4 regions of the Oceanisphaera sp. W20_SRM_FM3 genome follow, and region 3 is predicted to be linked to each of the others. Evidence: predicted binding sites of a transcription regulator. Region 3 holds the regulator's gene; each other region holds the start of a gene.

The links. Region 3 encodes sigma-54, which starts transcription at its own class of promoters, with help from an activator protein. Its sites were predicted from a motif close to TGGCACNGTTTTNGCTT; they were not measured.
Region 1: a site for sigma-54 is predicted at 1,932-1,948, ahead of flgB (flagellar basal body rod protein FlgB). Genes of this name have one in related genera too.
Region 2: a site for sigma-54 is predicted at 1,265-1,281, ahead of flgF (flagellar basal-body rod protein FlgF). Genes of this name have one in related genera too.
Region 4: a site for sigma-54 is predicted at 1,356-1,372, ahead of flgA (flagellar basal body P-ring formation chaperone FlgA). Genes of this name have one in related genera too.

Annotation. Positions count from the first base shown of each region.
Region 1 is NZ_JBGQOP010000028.1:39,102-42,605, forward strand. It holds gene flgE (flagellar hook protein FlgE) at 1-413, opposite strand, end outside; gene ACEN2G_RS12875 (flagellar hook assembly protein FlgD) at 451-1,107, opposite strand; gene flgC (flagellar basal body rod protein FlgC) at 1,109-1,528, opposite strand; gene flgB (flagellar basal body rod protein FlgB) at 1,530-1,892, opposite strand; gene flgA (flagellar basal body P-ring formation chaperone FlgA) at 2,101-2,919, shown strand; gene flgM (flagellar biosynthesis anti-sigma factor FlgM) at 3,088-3,375, shown strand; gene flgN (flagellar export chaperone FlgN) at 3,372-3,504, shown strand, end outside.
Region 2 is NZ_JBGQOP010000003.1:74,972-78,475, reverse strand. It holds gene flgG (flagellar basal-body rod protein FlgG) at 1-360, opposite strand, end outside; gene flgF (flagellar basal-body rod protein FlgF) at 442-1,185, opposite strand; gene flgE (flagellar hook protein FlgE) at 1,438-2,769, opposite strand; gene ACEN2G_RS02910 (flagellar hook assembly protein FlgD) at 2,781-3,479, opposite strand; gene flgC (flagellar basal body rod protein FlgC) at 3,486-3,504, opposite strand, start outside.
Region 3 is NZ_JBGQOP010000015.1:50,032-53,535, forward strand. It holds gene rapZ (RNase adapter RapZ) at 1-834, opposite strand, end outside; gene ptsN (PTS IIA-like nitrogen regulatory protein PtsN) at 844-1,290, opposite strand; gene hpf (ribosome hibernation promoting factor) at 1,293-1,580, opposite strand; gene ACEN2G_RS09610 (RNA polymerase factor sigma-54) at 1,603-3,057, opposite strand; gene lptB (LPS export ABC transporter ATP-binding protein) at 3,241-3,504, opposite strand, start outside.
Region 4 is NZ_JBGQOP010000003.1:69,674-73,177, reverse strand. It holds gene ACEN2G_RS02895 (CheR family methyltransferase) at 1-380, opposite strand, end outside; gene ACEN2G_RS02890 (chemotaxis protein) at 400-1,314, opposite strand; gene flgA (flagellar basal body P-ring formation chaperone FlgA) at 1,569-2,273, shown strand; gene flgM (flagellar biosynthesis anti-sigma factor FlgM) at 2,342-2,662, shown strand; gene flgN (flagellar export chaperone FlgN) at 2,664-3,077, shown strand; gene ACEN2G_RS02870 (LPP20 family lipoprotein) at 3,392-3,504, opposite strand, start outside.

The DNA of each region.
Region 1 (3,504 bases), on a different contig from region 3:
CCGTCAATGCGCAAGTCACCGAGTACGCCCTGTTGCAACTGGCCAGCCTCGTTGGCCATATAGCCTTGCAGCCGTGAGCCGTTGCCAGACACGATAAAGTTGTCTGCATCGCGATTAAAGGTGCCGGCGCGGGTATAACTCATTTGCCCGTTATGCTGAGTCATGAAGAAGCCGTTACCGGAAATGGCCAAGTCCAGCGCACGGCCGGTGTTAACCACATCGCCGTCGCGACCAAAGTCTTGGGACACATTACTGACGCCCACACCACCCGCTTGGCCGCCACCGTAAACGGCGGCAAACTCGGCGCGCGCACTCTTAAAGCCGGCGGTGGAGACGTTGGCAATGTTGTGGCTGATCACACCTAACGATTCGTTGGTGGCACGCAGGCCGCTTAATCCAATACTTAACGACATAAAAAATTCCTTAGTGCTTATTCTGAAAATCGAAGGCTTAAGGCTGACTGAACTCAGTCACCTGAAATAATGACACTTGGCCAATACCCGCAATGCTGAGCATGATGTCGCCACCGCCACCGGGCAGGCTGACTTTTTCTACGGTGCGCGTCAGTGTGGGCGCCAACGGCGAAACATTGCCTTCGCGCTCCGCCAACACCTTAAAGTCGTACTCACCACTGGCTAATTCAGGCAAATCAAAAGCTTGCTCGCCTTTAGGGTTAGACCACTCTTGCTCGTGCACTAAGCTGCCATTTTGGTCATACACCTGCATGGTCAGCTTTTCGGTACCGGCCGGCACCATGATTTTGCCGTGCAACGCTTCCGGTTTATCGAGCGTGATTGACTGGGTGGGCACAGACACTTGCTTGCCCATTAAAGAGGTGCTGCTCAACACCTGCAGGGTGTCGAGCAAGGTCGCTTGCTGCTGCCCCTGCATCTTCATCTGCTCTATGCCTTCCACCATGCTGAACTGCGCCAACTGAGAGACATATTCGGTGCCATCGAGCGGATTAAGCGGGTCTTGGTTATTAATTTGCGCCACCATCATCTGCAAAAATTCGCTGCGCAAGTTGGTAACATCGTTACCGGGCGCTATGCCCTTTTGCTGAACGCCCGAGGCGCGATCCAAACCATTCACGGTTGCGATAGTCATCTTAACGCTGCCCTAAATTCAGCAGCCCTTGCTGCATGCTGTTCACGCGACCGACCACTTCGATGGCAGACTCAAAACTGCGAGACGCCGACATCATGTCGGCCATTTCTTCCATCACGTTTACGCCGGCGTAATACACATAGCCTTCATCGTTGGCCAGCGGGTGATCCGGCTGATAGCGTTGATCGGGCTGGCGATCTGAGGGCACCACACCGGCAATATTCACCTGAGCACCGCTCAGCTCACCGGCTTGGGTATGTTGATAGACGGTGGCAAACACCGGCTTAATGGCGCGATAAGCCTCTTCTTCGCTGGCCGCCACCGAACCGGCGTTAGCTAGGTTAGAAGCCACGGTATTCATGCGGCTGGTTTGCGCCTGTAACGCACTACCGGCAATGTCATAAATTGCGCTAAACGACATATCAACGTCCTTCTATGGCTTGATTTAGGCCACGTAATTTAATGTTCAAAAAAGTCAGGCTGGTTTGAAAGTCCATGGCATTTTCGGCAAAGGCCGTTTGCTCCACCGACAGTTCCACCGTGTTACCATCTTGCGACGGCTGATAAGGCGTACGATATAAGGACTCGGCTTGGGGACCGCCATTACCGCCTTGCTCGAGTGAGCGCGCGGTTTGTTGCAACACAGTCGCATAATCGATGTCGCGCGCCTGATAACCTGGGGTATCGACGTTGGCCAAATTACTGGTCAGTAATTGTGTTCTGTCCATCCTGAGCGATAATGCGTGCGGATGTATGCCCAGTGCTTTTTCCAGCCCCAATGCCATGTAATTTCCTTAAGCGCCATGTGTGTCTTCACCTTCGATAGTCAAGATCCGTGCCACTAATTAAAGTTGTTATTTATCAATGAAATACAAATTAAGCCTGCCTACTTCCGCCCGAAAAAGGGAACAGCACTTTCCGCACGGAAGCGCTTATTTTACAGCCCGAAACGTCGCCCTCGCCCAGTGGGCACGGTACGCCCTAGTGGCCGTTATGCTGCTCAGCGCGCCGCCACTCTTAGCAAAAGAGTTGGCACAAGAGGTGGCAAAAGAGGTGGCAAAAGAGTTAGCACAAGAGCAGGCACAGGCTGTGGCACCAGCCGGTACAACAGCGGGCATAGACATCGCCGTTGAACCGCAACTTGCGGCCAAGCGCGAACCTGAGCCACTGGCGGAGATGCTGAGCCTCCAATTGATCTCCGTCGCAACTCAGCGACTAACCGAATATGCGGTTTTACAGCGCTGGCAGCCTTATCAGGCCGAGTTCAGCCCTTGGCTGCCTGCGAGTGTTGCGCATTTACCGAGCTGCCAAAAAGCCGTGCGCTATGAAGTCGCGCAAGCCGACGCCAAGCCTTGGGGGCGCATAGCCTATTTGTTAGCGTGTATTGATGAGCCAGGTTGGACGCTGCGCGGGCGCATCACGGTAGAGGTGAGTTTGCCGGTATGGGTGGCGGCTGAGTCGTTAAAGCGCGAGCAAGCACTGAATGCCGATCTGCTGCGGCTACAGAGCATGAACTTGAGCCAATTGCATCGCGGTTTTATTAGTAGCCTGCAGCCACCAAAACGGCGGTTACTGCGTAACTTGAGCAAGGATCAGCCCTTGTACCCGGCTATTTTGGCGCCGCTTTGGCTGGTACAAAAAAATGAACAAGTGGTCATAGAAGCACGAGGCGAAAACTTTGCCGTGAGTACCCAAGGTTTAGCTTTAGGTAACGCCAGTAAAGGCGAGCTGGTATTGGTGCAAAATATCGACTCCGGCAAACGCATGCAAGCCCGTGTGGTGGCCAGAAATAAGGTGCAGACGTTGCGATAAGCGCCGAGCATTTAAATCAACAACACATTAAAGTAAGGCACCCAAGGTGCCGTTATCTAGTAATAACTCACTGGCCACCTGCACTCATAGTACGCACTCATAGTACTTAATGTGCTGCAGGACATGTACCGCCAGTCACCAGACAAGATAAATGAAGGCGAAAAATTGATGAAAATTACCTCGCAGCCAACGGCCGCGCTCAGCGCGGTGAGCACTAAAACCAGCTCAGACACCTCAAGCTTGGCCAGCAAACCCCAAGCTAAAGCGGCGACCGCTCCGCAGACTCAGCTCAGCGCCGAGCTGGGTTTAGTACAAGCGGCGAGCCTGCAACTCAAAGCCCTGCCCGATGTGGATCTGGATAAAGTAGCGGCCCTGCGCCAAGCCATAGCGGCGGGCGAGCTGCCGCTCGATATGGCCGCGCTTTCTCAAGCCGTGCTTGAATTGCACCGCCCATGAGCAAAGTAGCGCCTGCGGCCGACCAAGCAGCCAGCCAGCAACCATTACGCCAACAACAGATCCGCCAACAGTTAATTGCCCTTAAGCAAGGGTTGGAGCAAGAAATCGCCGGTTATGATGATTTGCACC
Region 2 (3,504 bases), on a different contig from region 3:
AAATTGACCATTACGGGTATAGCCGGTGGTGCCATCGGGTAGCAGCACTTCAAAAAAGCCGCGACCGTCAATCATCACATCCAACGCGTTATCTGTGGTTTGCACGCTGCCTTGAGTAAAGGTTTTTTGGGTGGCCACCACCTTGCTACCGGCACCTAACATTAAGCCCGAGGGCAAGTTAGTGTCGGCCGTAGCTCGGCCACCGGGCTGGTGCACATTTTGATAGAGCAAGTCTTCAAAAATCGCCCGGCCCTTTTTAAAGCCCACAGTACTGGCGTTCGCCAAGTTGTTGGAGGTGACCGAAATATTGGTCTGCTGCGCGTCAAGGCCTGTTTTACTAATCCATAATGCCGGGTTCATTGCACTCTCCTTAATACCTTTAACTACTTAAATGCCTTTAACTATCTAGATACCTATAACGACCTAGATACCTATAACTACCTAGATACGCAGCAGCTGAGCATGGGCTTTATCGTTTTCTTCGGCGTGGCTCATCATTTTTAATTGGGTTTCAAAGCGACGCTGCAGATCGATCAAATGGGTCATTTCGGCCACGGGGTTGACGTTACTGCCCTCCAATGCGCCGGCAAGCAGTTGCACTTGAGCAGAAGCCGCTTCGGCCTGGCCGTCTTTACGACGAAACAGGCCATCTTGACCTTTTTCAAGATCCGCATTGTTGGGCAGTACGGTTTTAATGCGCTGCAATTCGGCGCCGCCGTTGGCCGGTTCGCCTTCTAAGCGGGCAAAGATGGTGCCGTCTTTGTTAATTTCCATCTTTTCTAACGGCAGCGGTATGATAATGGGGCCGCCGTTATCGTCTAACACGTTCAAGCCAGTACTGGTTTGCAGGCGGCCATCGGGTGCCACTTGCAAGTTACCAAAACGGGTATAGGCTTCAGAGCCGTCTTTTGACTCTACTGCCAGCCAGCCGTCACCGGCGATGGCAACGTCAAGATCCCGGCCCGTGGTTTGAATGGGGCCGGTGGCAAAGTTTTGCCCCGGTTTTTCCGTCATGGCAAACACGCGAGTGGGCATACCTTCGCCGAAGGCTTGCATGGCACGGGCTTGCTCCATGTCGGCTTTAAAGCCGGTGGTGTTGGCGTTGGCTAAGTTATTAGAGCGCACCGCCACGCTGTGCATGTTTTCTTTGGCGCCAGACATGGCGATATAAAGCAATTTGTCCATTTCAGCTCCGTCGACCTTGGCCGAATAAGTACTGATTAATGCCGAAAAGCATTACTGCCCGGCTAACTGTTTAAATATAATGCAAGAATAGTGCCACAACAGAGCTGTAAGCTTAAAGCCGTAAGCTGGAAGTTAAAGATGAAAGCAGTGCCAACATCAACAAAAACACCGCCTTTGCGGGCGGTGTTTGGTCTTTCTTACAGCTTCTAGCTTCTAGCTTCTAGCTTCTAGCTTCTAGCTTCTAGCTTTAAGTTACCGTATCTGCAGTATGGTTTGCTGCAGGGTACTGTTTACTTCCAGTGCCCGAGAGTTGGCTTGGAAGTTACGCTGGGCGGTGATTAAGTCCACCAGCTCAGAGGTTAAGTCGGTATTAGATTGCTCCAATGCCGCCACGCTCACTTTACCGAAAATACCGGTATTGGGCTGGCCGGTTACGGCTTCACCGGATAACAACGACTGGCGCCATTGCGTATCACCAATTTGCGTTAAGCCTTGTTCGTTCGGGAAGCGCGCCATGGCCACTATGCCTAAGTTTTCGGTGCTGCCGTTACTGTACGTGGCTTGTACTAAACCGTTCGGGCCTACGTCTACCTTAGTTAAGCGACCAACGGTAGTACCGTCTTGGCTGTTCGAAGTTACCTCAAACGGACCTGAGTTCAAGGTCGCTGAAGGGATCTTAATCATAATTTGTTGATCAGGATCTGAGCCGTTAGTAAAGCCCAATGGTTGTGTGGTTAACTCATCTAAAGTCGGAGCAGGAGGAGTCGAAGCAATAAACTGGCCTGCAGTATCAAACGTTAATGGGTGCGAGTTAATACTATCTGCAGGTACATCGGGATCAAGGGGGTGCCCAGCAACAGCGGGGTTGGTTGTTCCTAAAGAATTCTTCCCATCTACATACACAAACATTTCCCAAGTATTAGGATCACCTGGATTTGCCGGCCCTGTTTTAACAAAGTACTGAGTCATGGTGTGGGTATCACCCAAAGAGTCATATACCGTCATCGAAGTAGATGAGGTATAAGTCTCTGAATCGGTGGGATCAAACTGAGTCAAGTCCAACGAATCGGCTTTAGTCGGCAAATTAACACCAGTTTTAGCCTCAGTAGTCATTTGTGGCTGACCAGCTTTGTCAGGAATTTTTAATGCTTGAGTACTATTAATACCCAAACCTGCTGGCGTACCGTCGGCATTCGCTTTGTAGGTTTGTAAGAAATGACCTTGAGAGTTAGTCACAAAACCTTGGTTATCTAAGCGAAAGGCGCCGGCACGGGTAAAGGTGCGGTCCAGTGAGCCAATTTCGTTGGATACCACAAAGAAGCCACTGCCGTTAATCGCCATGTCTAGCGAGTTATTGGTGAACTGCAACGCACCTTGGTGAAACTGCTGGGACACGGCGGCAGTTTGCACACCACTGCCCACTTGGGTTTTGGCGTTAGCAAAAATAGAGTTGGCGTATACATCGGCAAACTCGGCACGGGACTCTTTAAAGCCGATGGTGTTGACGTTGGCGATATTGTTGGCCGTTACGTCGAGATCTTTCTGTGCCGCGTTCACGCCACTAAGAGCAATATTAAAAGACATGGTGGAGCTCCTTACGCCGTTTTACGGCCAGCAATTTCGAGTACTTGGTTCAAGGGAACCCCCCCTAAACCCGATAAGTTAACCAGAGTCGGGCTGTTGGCACTGCCCAGCGTTACGCTGTCTACCCGGCCAAAGGCCAAGGCGTTGAGGTCTTCACGCTGGTTGCCAATGATGCCACTGACTTTAATTTTGTAGCGCCCCGTGGGAGCAGGCTCGCCTTGTTCGTTTAAGCCGTCCCAGGTAAAGGGCACGTTGCCGCGCTGTGGGCCATCTAGGCTCATGGAGCGCACTAATTCGCCCTTTTCATTTTCGATACGGATCACCACGTTATTGGCACCCTCACCGGTTACGGCCACGCCATCTACCGCATCGCTTTGATCCCAATAAGCTAAGTTACTGGGCAATAATACTTTTTGCCCTACTAGGCTAGACGCCTGCAGCGCTTGGCTGGAGGTCATTACTTCGCTCAAGCCCGAGAGCTGCTTGCTCATGTTACTGATGCCGTCTGCCGAGGTAAACGCCGTCATTTGCGCAATCATGTCGGAGTTATCCGCCGGTTTAAACGGGTCTTGATAGGCTAATTGTTGCGTCATTAGCGCAAAGAAGTCTTCTTGGCCGAGTTGTGCCCGGCTAGGGTCTTTGGCTTTATCGGCGGGGCTTTGCTCGCCGGGCCATTTAAGGCCGTTAAGGTAATCTTGATTTACTTGCATTCGTTATTACCCCTTACCGAGGCGC
Region 3 (3,504 bases):
GTGGCGTACTTGTACGCTCTTGCCCATGGTTTTAAAGGCTTGAGCCAGTTGCTCGACTAAATATACGGATCTGTGTTTACCACCGGTGCAGCCGATGGCGACCGTGACGTAGCTGCGGTTATTGCGCTCTAAATGCGGCATCCAAGTCACCAGCAAATTTTCAATCTGCCACAGGTACTTAGTCACTTCGAGTTGGCTGTTTAGGTAGGTCGCTACCGGCTCATCGCGGCCGTTAAAGGGTCTGAGCTCGGCTATCCAATGGGGATTAGGCAAGAAGCGGGCATCGAACACAAAATCCGCATCTTGTGAAATACCATACTTGTAGCCAAAAGATTCAAATACCCAATTTAGCTCGCGCTCTTTCTTACCCAAGATGCGGGCACGAATAATTTCACTTAAATCATGAATACTTAAGTCAGAAGTATCGATGCGCAAGTCTGCTTCTGACGATAGCGGCGCCAGCATGTTGGTTTCTTCGCGGATGGCTTCATCCAGCGTCAAACTCAAGCGTGATAAGGGGTGTAAGCGGCGGGTATCCCCGAAACGGCGAATAAGAGCGGCATTATCTGCATCAATAAAGATACTGGATAAACTCACGTCTTCCATGGCACGCACCTCCGCAAGGAGAGCTTCCATTTTATCCGGATTGTCAGGCAAGTTGCGCACATCTATGCTTACCGCCACTTCGCCTGGTTTGTCACGGCGCATCTTAACCAGACTCGGCAGCAGTTCTACTGGCAGGTTATCAACGCAGTAATAGCCCAAATCCTCGAGTACCCGCAATGCGACGGTTTTGCCCGAACCAGAACGACCACTGACGATCACCAGCTGCATACTTACTCCTTAAGAAGAAATCATGATTTGATAGAGCTCGTCATCGCTAGTGGCTTGACGTAATTGCTTACAGATCTGTTTGTCACTGAGTTTTTCGGCGATCAAGGATAGGGTTTTAAGGTGCTGCTTACACTCTTGCTCTGGCACCAGCAATGCAAAGACCAAACTCACCGGCTGGTTATCGATGGCATCAAACTCCACAGGCTCAGCAAAGGTGAGCAGTACGGCGGTGGCTTGATTGTTATTGCTAATACGGCCGTGAGGAATGGCAATACCGTTACCTATACCGGTGCTGCCCATTTTTTCCCGTGCTAGAAGGCAGTCAAACAATTGCTGACTGTTGATGTTGAGGTGTGCTGCTGCGAGCTCGCTGATGATTTCCAGCGCCCTTTTCTTGCTCGTGCAAGGGACGGCACTACGCGTGCAGTCCCTGCTTAGTATATCGGCGACTTCCATAGTTATTTTTGCTTGAGCTTCTCTTTGTGTTTAATCACTTGGCGATCGAGTTTGTCGAACAAACCGTCGATGGCTGCGTACATATCATCTTGCTCACAAGTGGCAAAGATTTCACCGCCGCTGAGGTTAATTTTGGCTTCAGCAATTTGCTGTAATTTTTCAAGCGTCAGCACTACATGCACTATGGTGATATTATCGAAATGGCGCTCTAGCTTAGCAAACTTGCTATTCACATAGTCACGCAGGGAGTCAGTGATGTCTACATGGTGTCCAGTCAGATTTATTTGCATAAAGTCTTCCTTCTAAGTCCGCCTACAATAGGCGCTTACGCTGATTGGAAGGGGGGATGGCCAGTGACTCACGATACTTGGCTATGGTCCGTCTGGCTACCTGTATCCCCTGTTCGTCCAGTAATTGCGCGATTTTGCTGTCGCTCAATGGCTTAACCGGGTTTTCTGCCGCGACTAATTTCTTAATAAAGGCGCGAATGGCCGTAGAAGAACATTCGCCGCCACTTTCGGTAGCTACATGGCTGGAGAAAAAATATTTTAACTCAAAAACCCCTTTGGGTGAGTGTAAAAATTTTTGGGTGGTGACACGAGAAATCGTCGATTCATGCATCTCTACCACTTCTGCTACCTGATTCAGGACCATGGGCTTCATTGCCTCGGCTCCATGCTCAAAGAATGCCTGTTGTTGATCGACAATACAATTAGCAACCTTGAGCAAGGTCTCATTTCTGCTTTCTAAGCTCTTGATAAACCATTTGGCATCTTGAGTGTGCTGGCGAATAAACTGGCCATCACTGCCTTGCTGGCCTTGGCCCATGGCCGCATAGGTTTGGTTTAAGCGCACCTTAGGTAAGGCCTCGGGATTAAGTTCGGCTTTCCACACCCCTTGCAGCTTAGTGACCACCACATCGGGGATCACATACTCTGAGTTGTGTTGCAGCAGGTTATTGCCAGGCCTTGGCTCGAGTTGCTGAATTAACGCCAACACGTCTCTGAGCTCATCTTCTTTCAGGCCTGTGAGTCGCTGCAGGCTGCGATAATCGCGCGTGGCCAGCAAATCCATGTGCGCGGCGATCAGCCGTTGAGCTTGTGAGAGCCAAGGGGTGTTGGCAGGCAGGGCATTCAGTTGAATAGCTAAGCATTCTTGCACGCTGCGCGCGGCTACGCCTAAAGGGTCGAAGTGCTGAATACGCTTTAGCACCGCCTCCACTTCATCAGCTTCTATGTGCTGCTCGCCGCCGATAACCGAGGCCAGAATACCCTCAATGTCTAGGCTGAGATAACCGGCTTCGTCTATGGCATCAATAATAGCTAAGGCGATAGCCTGATCGGTTTCACTAAAGGGCGTGAGCTGCATCTGCCACAACAGATAATCTTGCAGGGTCTCTGTGGTCTCGCCTTGATAGACGGTCTCTTCTAGCCCGTCTGGCAGGCCACCTGTGCCGCTGGTGCCGGCGGAGGCGGTATAAATATCATCCCACTGAGTGTCCATGGGCATCTCATCAGACAACTGATGTTGCTCCATGGCCTTGTCGGTAGCCATTTGCTCATCTTTGGCAGCTGGCTGCGGTACGAGTTCATCGTCGTTGCCATACTCGTCGGCTTCTTCTTGCTCGAGCAGGGGATTATTTTCGAGTGCCAGTTGAATTTCTTGCTGCAGCTCTAGGCTCGATAGTTGCAGCAGGCGAATGGCCTGTTGCAACTGGGGAGTCATGGTTAGCTGCTGTCCCATACGTAATTGAAGAGTTGGCTTCATAGTTGTAAAAATCCTTTCATAGCAACCAAAAGTCCTTCTTTATCAACAGCAGAGGAGGCGGTATTACTCTTTACGTTACGGTCTGGCTGAGTTTTGGCTTCACTTAAATTCATTTAAGTTGCGCTGCAAAATAGCCGGGCCGTTGCGCAGCTAACTATGATAGCCGCGCGATTTATTAGTCTATTAAAGACTAAATTGCTCACCCAAATAGACTTTTTTCACCTGTTCGTTGGCCAAAATCTCGGCGGGGGTGCCGGCGGCAATACCATGGCCGTGGCTCACGATATAGGCTCGCTCGCACACATCCAGCGTTTCGCGCACGTTATGATCGGTGATCAGTACGCCTAGGCCGCGATCTCGCAGGTGCAAGATGATTTTTTTAATATCTAACACCGAAATAGGGTCGACGCCGGCAAAGGGCTCATCCAATAAAATAAAGCGCGGCTC
Region 4 (3,504 bases), on a different contig from region 3:
TGATATTCAAGGGCCGTCATGGCTATCGAATACGGCTCTTGCCCTGACGAGCTAGCAGACGACCACACTTTTAAGGTTTTGCCCGGTTTGGCCAACTCAGGAAATAGCTTGTCGTTGAGCAAGGTAAAAGGATAACAGTCACGAAACCATAAGGTTTCGTTGGTGGTCATGGCATCGATCACCGCCGTTTTTAGCTCACGCTCACGCATATTCATGGACTTTACAATCAGCTCGTCTAATGACTCTATGTGAAAACGAGCCAGCAAAGGCGACAAGCGGCTTTTAACCAAATACTGCTTATTATCGCCTAACACTATGCCGGTGCTGGTTTCTAAAAAGCGACAAAAAGCGTGATATTGTTCTTCGGTCAGATTTTTCATCTGTGTCCTTTACGGCAGTTTAGAGCGCAGCCTTCACGGCTGTGGCCAGTTCGTCGGGATGAAATTTAGCGATAAAATTATTGGCGCCGACTTTTTCAATCAATGCTTTATTAAACACACCACTTAACGAAGTATGCAAAATAACATGTAAATCTCTGAGTGCTGCATCATTACGGATTTCGGCGGTTAAGGTATAACCATCCATTTCTGGCATTTCCACGTCGGAAATAACCATGCTTAATTGCTCATGAATAGGCCCCATAGCCGCTAATTCGCGCAACTTATTCAGCGCCAGCTTGCCGTTTTCCACCACAATACATTCAAGCCCTAAGGTCTCTACTGTTTTCTGAATTTGGCGGCGCGCCACAGAGGAGTCATCGGCAATCAAAATGGGTTTTTGGGTGAGGCTTTTTAACACCGAAACTTCATCCACTAACTCTTGTTTAACGCTTACGCTGCGCGGTGCAATTTCATCAAGAATTTTTTCGACGTCTAAGATCTCGACCAATTCACCGTCAATTTCGGTGACGGCTGTCATGTAGTTAGAACGGCCCGTGCCCTTTGGTGGCGGTAAAATCGCTTCCCAGTTCATATTAACAATGCGCTCAACTGAGCTGACTAAAAAGCCCTGTATGGAGCGGTTATATTCAGAAATAATCACGAAACTGGTGTCGGTTTGCTCAACCGGACGCCCACCCATGGCCTTACTGATATCAATAATAGAGATGGTTTGACCACGAACATTGGCCACACCTTTAATCACTGCATTACGCTGCGGCAAGGCCGTCAACTTAGGGCACTGCAATACTTCCTTGACCTTGAACACGTTAATGCCAAATCTTTGACGCCCGTTAAGTCTGAACAACAATAATTCCAGTCTGTTCTGACCTACCAGTTGTGTTCTTTGGTTTACCGAGTCGAGTACGCTCGCCATATACAGTTTCTCCATTAATGCCGTGGTAAGGTGTCCGTCCATGGCATGCTCTATGCATGATTGTACTTATTAGTAAGTGCTTATTGTATTTACGTATCGCGTTTACGCTGTTAACCGGCGCTAGCTTAGCATCCGCTAACAGCAGACGCTATCAGCGCTCAGTCAAGACGTGATATCGCACACTTCTTTATATCGGCCAAGAGGAAAGAATGCTTAACAGAATCTTTTTACCGTGCAACGCCATCAGGCAAAGCATGCGCGCATTATGTTTATTGCCCACCCTGTTCTTGCTACTGATCGGATTAGGTTCAGCGCAGGCGCAAACCTTGGGTGACAGCAGCGTGCATGATGAAATTCGCCGCTACGCCGAAGATTATGTTCGCGATCTCGTGCCTGTGCAGCCAGACGATAAATTAGAAGTGAATGCCGCCAGCATTGACACCCGCTTAGTCCTAACCGAATGCCTAGGCCAACTGACCGCGGATATTCGCGGGGCTGGTGAAGTTAAACGTAACACTCATGTATTTTTGCAATGCCATGAAACGCCCAGCTGGGAAATATTTGTACCGGTACGGGTAAAAGTTCTTAAACCCGTGGTCACCGCCAGTGATCCAATAACACGCAATACCTTGCTGCAAGCACAGCATTTAAGTGTGGATTATCAAGATGAAGTTTTGCTGCGCGGCGATGTATTTAATAATCCGGCCGATTTGATTGGCTCTCGCACCAAACGCGACTTGCGCCCCGGGCAGCCTATTTTAAATAACCAGTTGTGTGTGGTGTGTAAGGGAGACAAAGTCAGCATTTTGGCGCAGACTGGCGGGCTCACCATAAAAACCGACGGTATGGCCAAAGAAGACGGCTCATTTAATGACACTATTCGCGTCAGTAACGCCAACTCTGGCCGAGAAATTAGTGCCCAAATCATGTCCGCTGGCCAAGTGCAAGTTAAGCTGTAAATTCTGCTAAAGTTATCACGTATTAAGCCGATACCCCTTTTACGCAGCAGCAGAATAGGACTTTCACTATGGCTATCGACAAATTACCCGTTGGATTTGGCAGCAATGCGCCGCTTACCAACAACAAATATAAGCAAAGTGTCGGCACAGATGCCGCGCCCGCAAGCACGGCCACTACGGCTACACCTAAGCAAGATTCAGTCACGCTAACGCCTCAAGCACAGCGTTTGAGTCAAGTGCAGCAGTCGTTGGCCAATACGCCAGCACCGGATAACAGCGCTCGCTTAGAGGCACTGAAAAAAGCCATTAATGAAGGCAGCTATCAAGTAGACAGTGACCGATTGGCGGCCAATATCTCTCGCTTTGAGCAGGATTTAGAAGGTATCTAATATGTCGCTTGCTGCGCTGCTAACCCAACAGAAAACTCAACTCGAGCTTTTGTTAGAGATTACTCAACAAGAGCTCGATTTGATCGTGACGCGAAAAGCGCTCGAACTGCCGCCCTTGGCAGAAAAAAAACACACCTTATTAACGCAAATTCAGGCAACAGACGCCGAGCTTGCCAATCATCCAGAGCGAGAGCGCTTAAGCACTGATTATCATCCGCAAGTTGCAAGCCTGCGTCAGTTAGTAGAGCAATGCCAAGAGCAAAGCCAGGTTGCCGAGCAGTTACTCGAGCAATCGCTCAACGGCGTACGCCAGCTTGCCAATATTTTAAGCCGCTTGCACGAACGGCAAAGCGTCACCTACGACCAAAAAGGTCACACCAAAGGCATTAATAAAGGTGCCGGCTTTAAGGTTTAAGCTTCGCCGTGAAGAGTGAAGCGTGAAGCGTGAAGCGTGAAGCAAAATAAAACCAAATCACTAAGCAAACAAAAACACCGCTCCCATAAAGAGCGGTGTTTTTGTTTGTGAAAGGTTAGCGCTATTTTATAGGTTATTTAAAACATCCTGCGTCGCAGCACCGCCGAAACTCTCTGTTTAACAAAGTTGGCGGCTACAAGGCTGGCGTTTTTTGTAGGTGGCAATTTATTCGCCACGGTTTGTTTATATAGATTTAAAACATCCTGCTTTGCAGCATCGCCGAATAAATTGGCGGTTACAGGGCGAACTGCCCTTCAATACCCGCGTCTTAGCTTTTCAAACAACTTTAAATCCAGCTCCAGCTCAGTGATGTACATGTCACCATCGGGGTAACTGTTTACCACGCGCGCGCCGCGCACGACGCCGC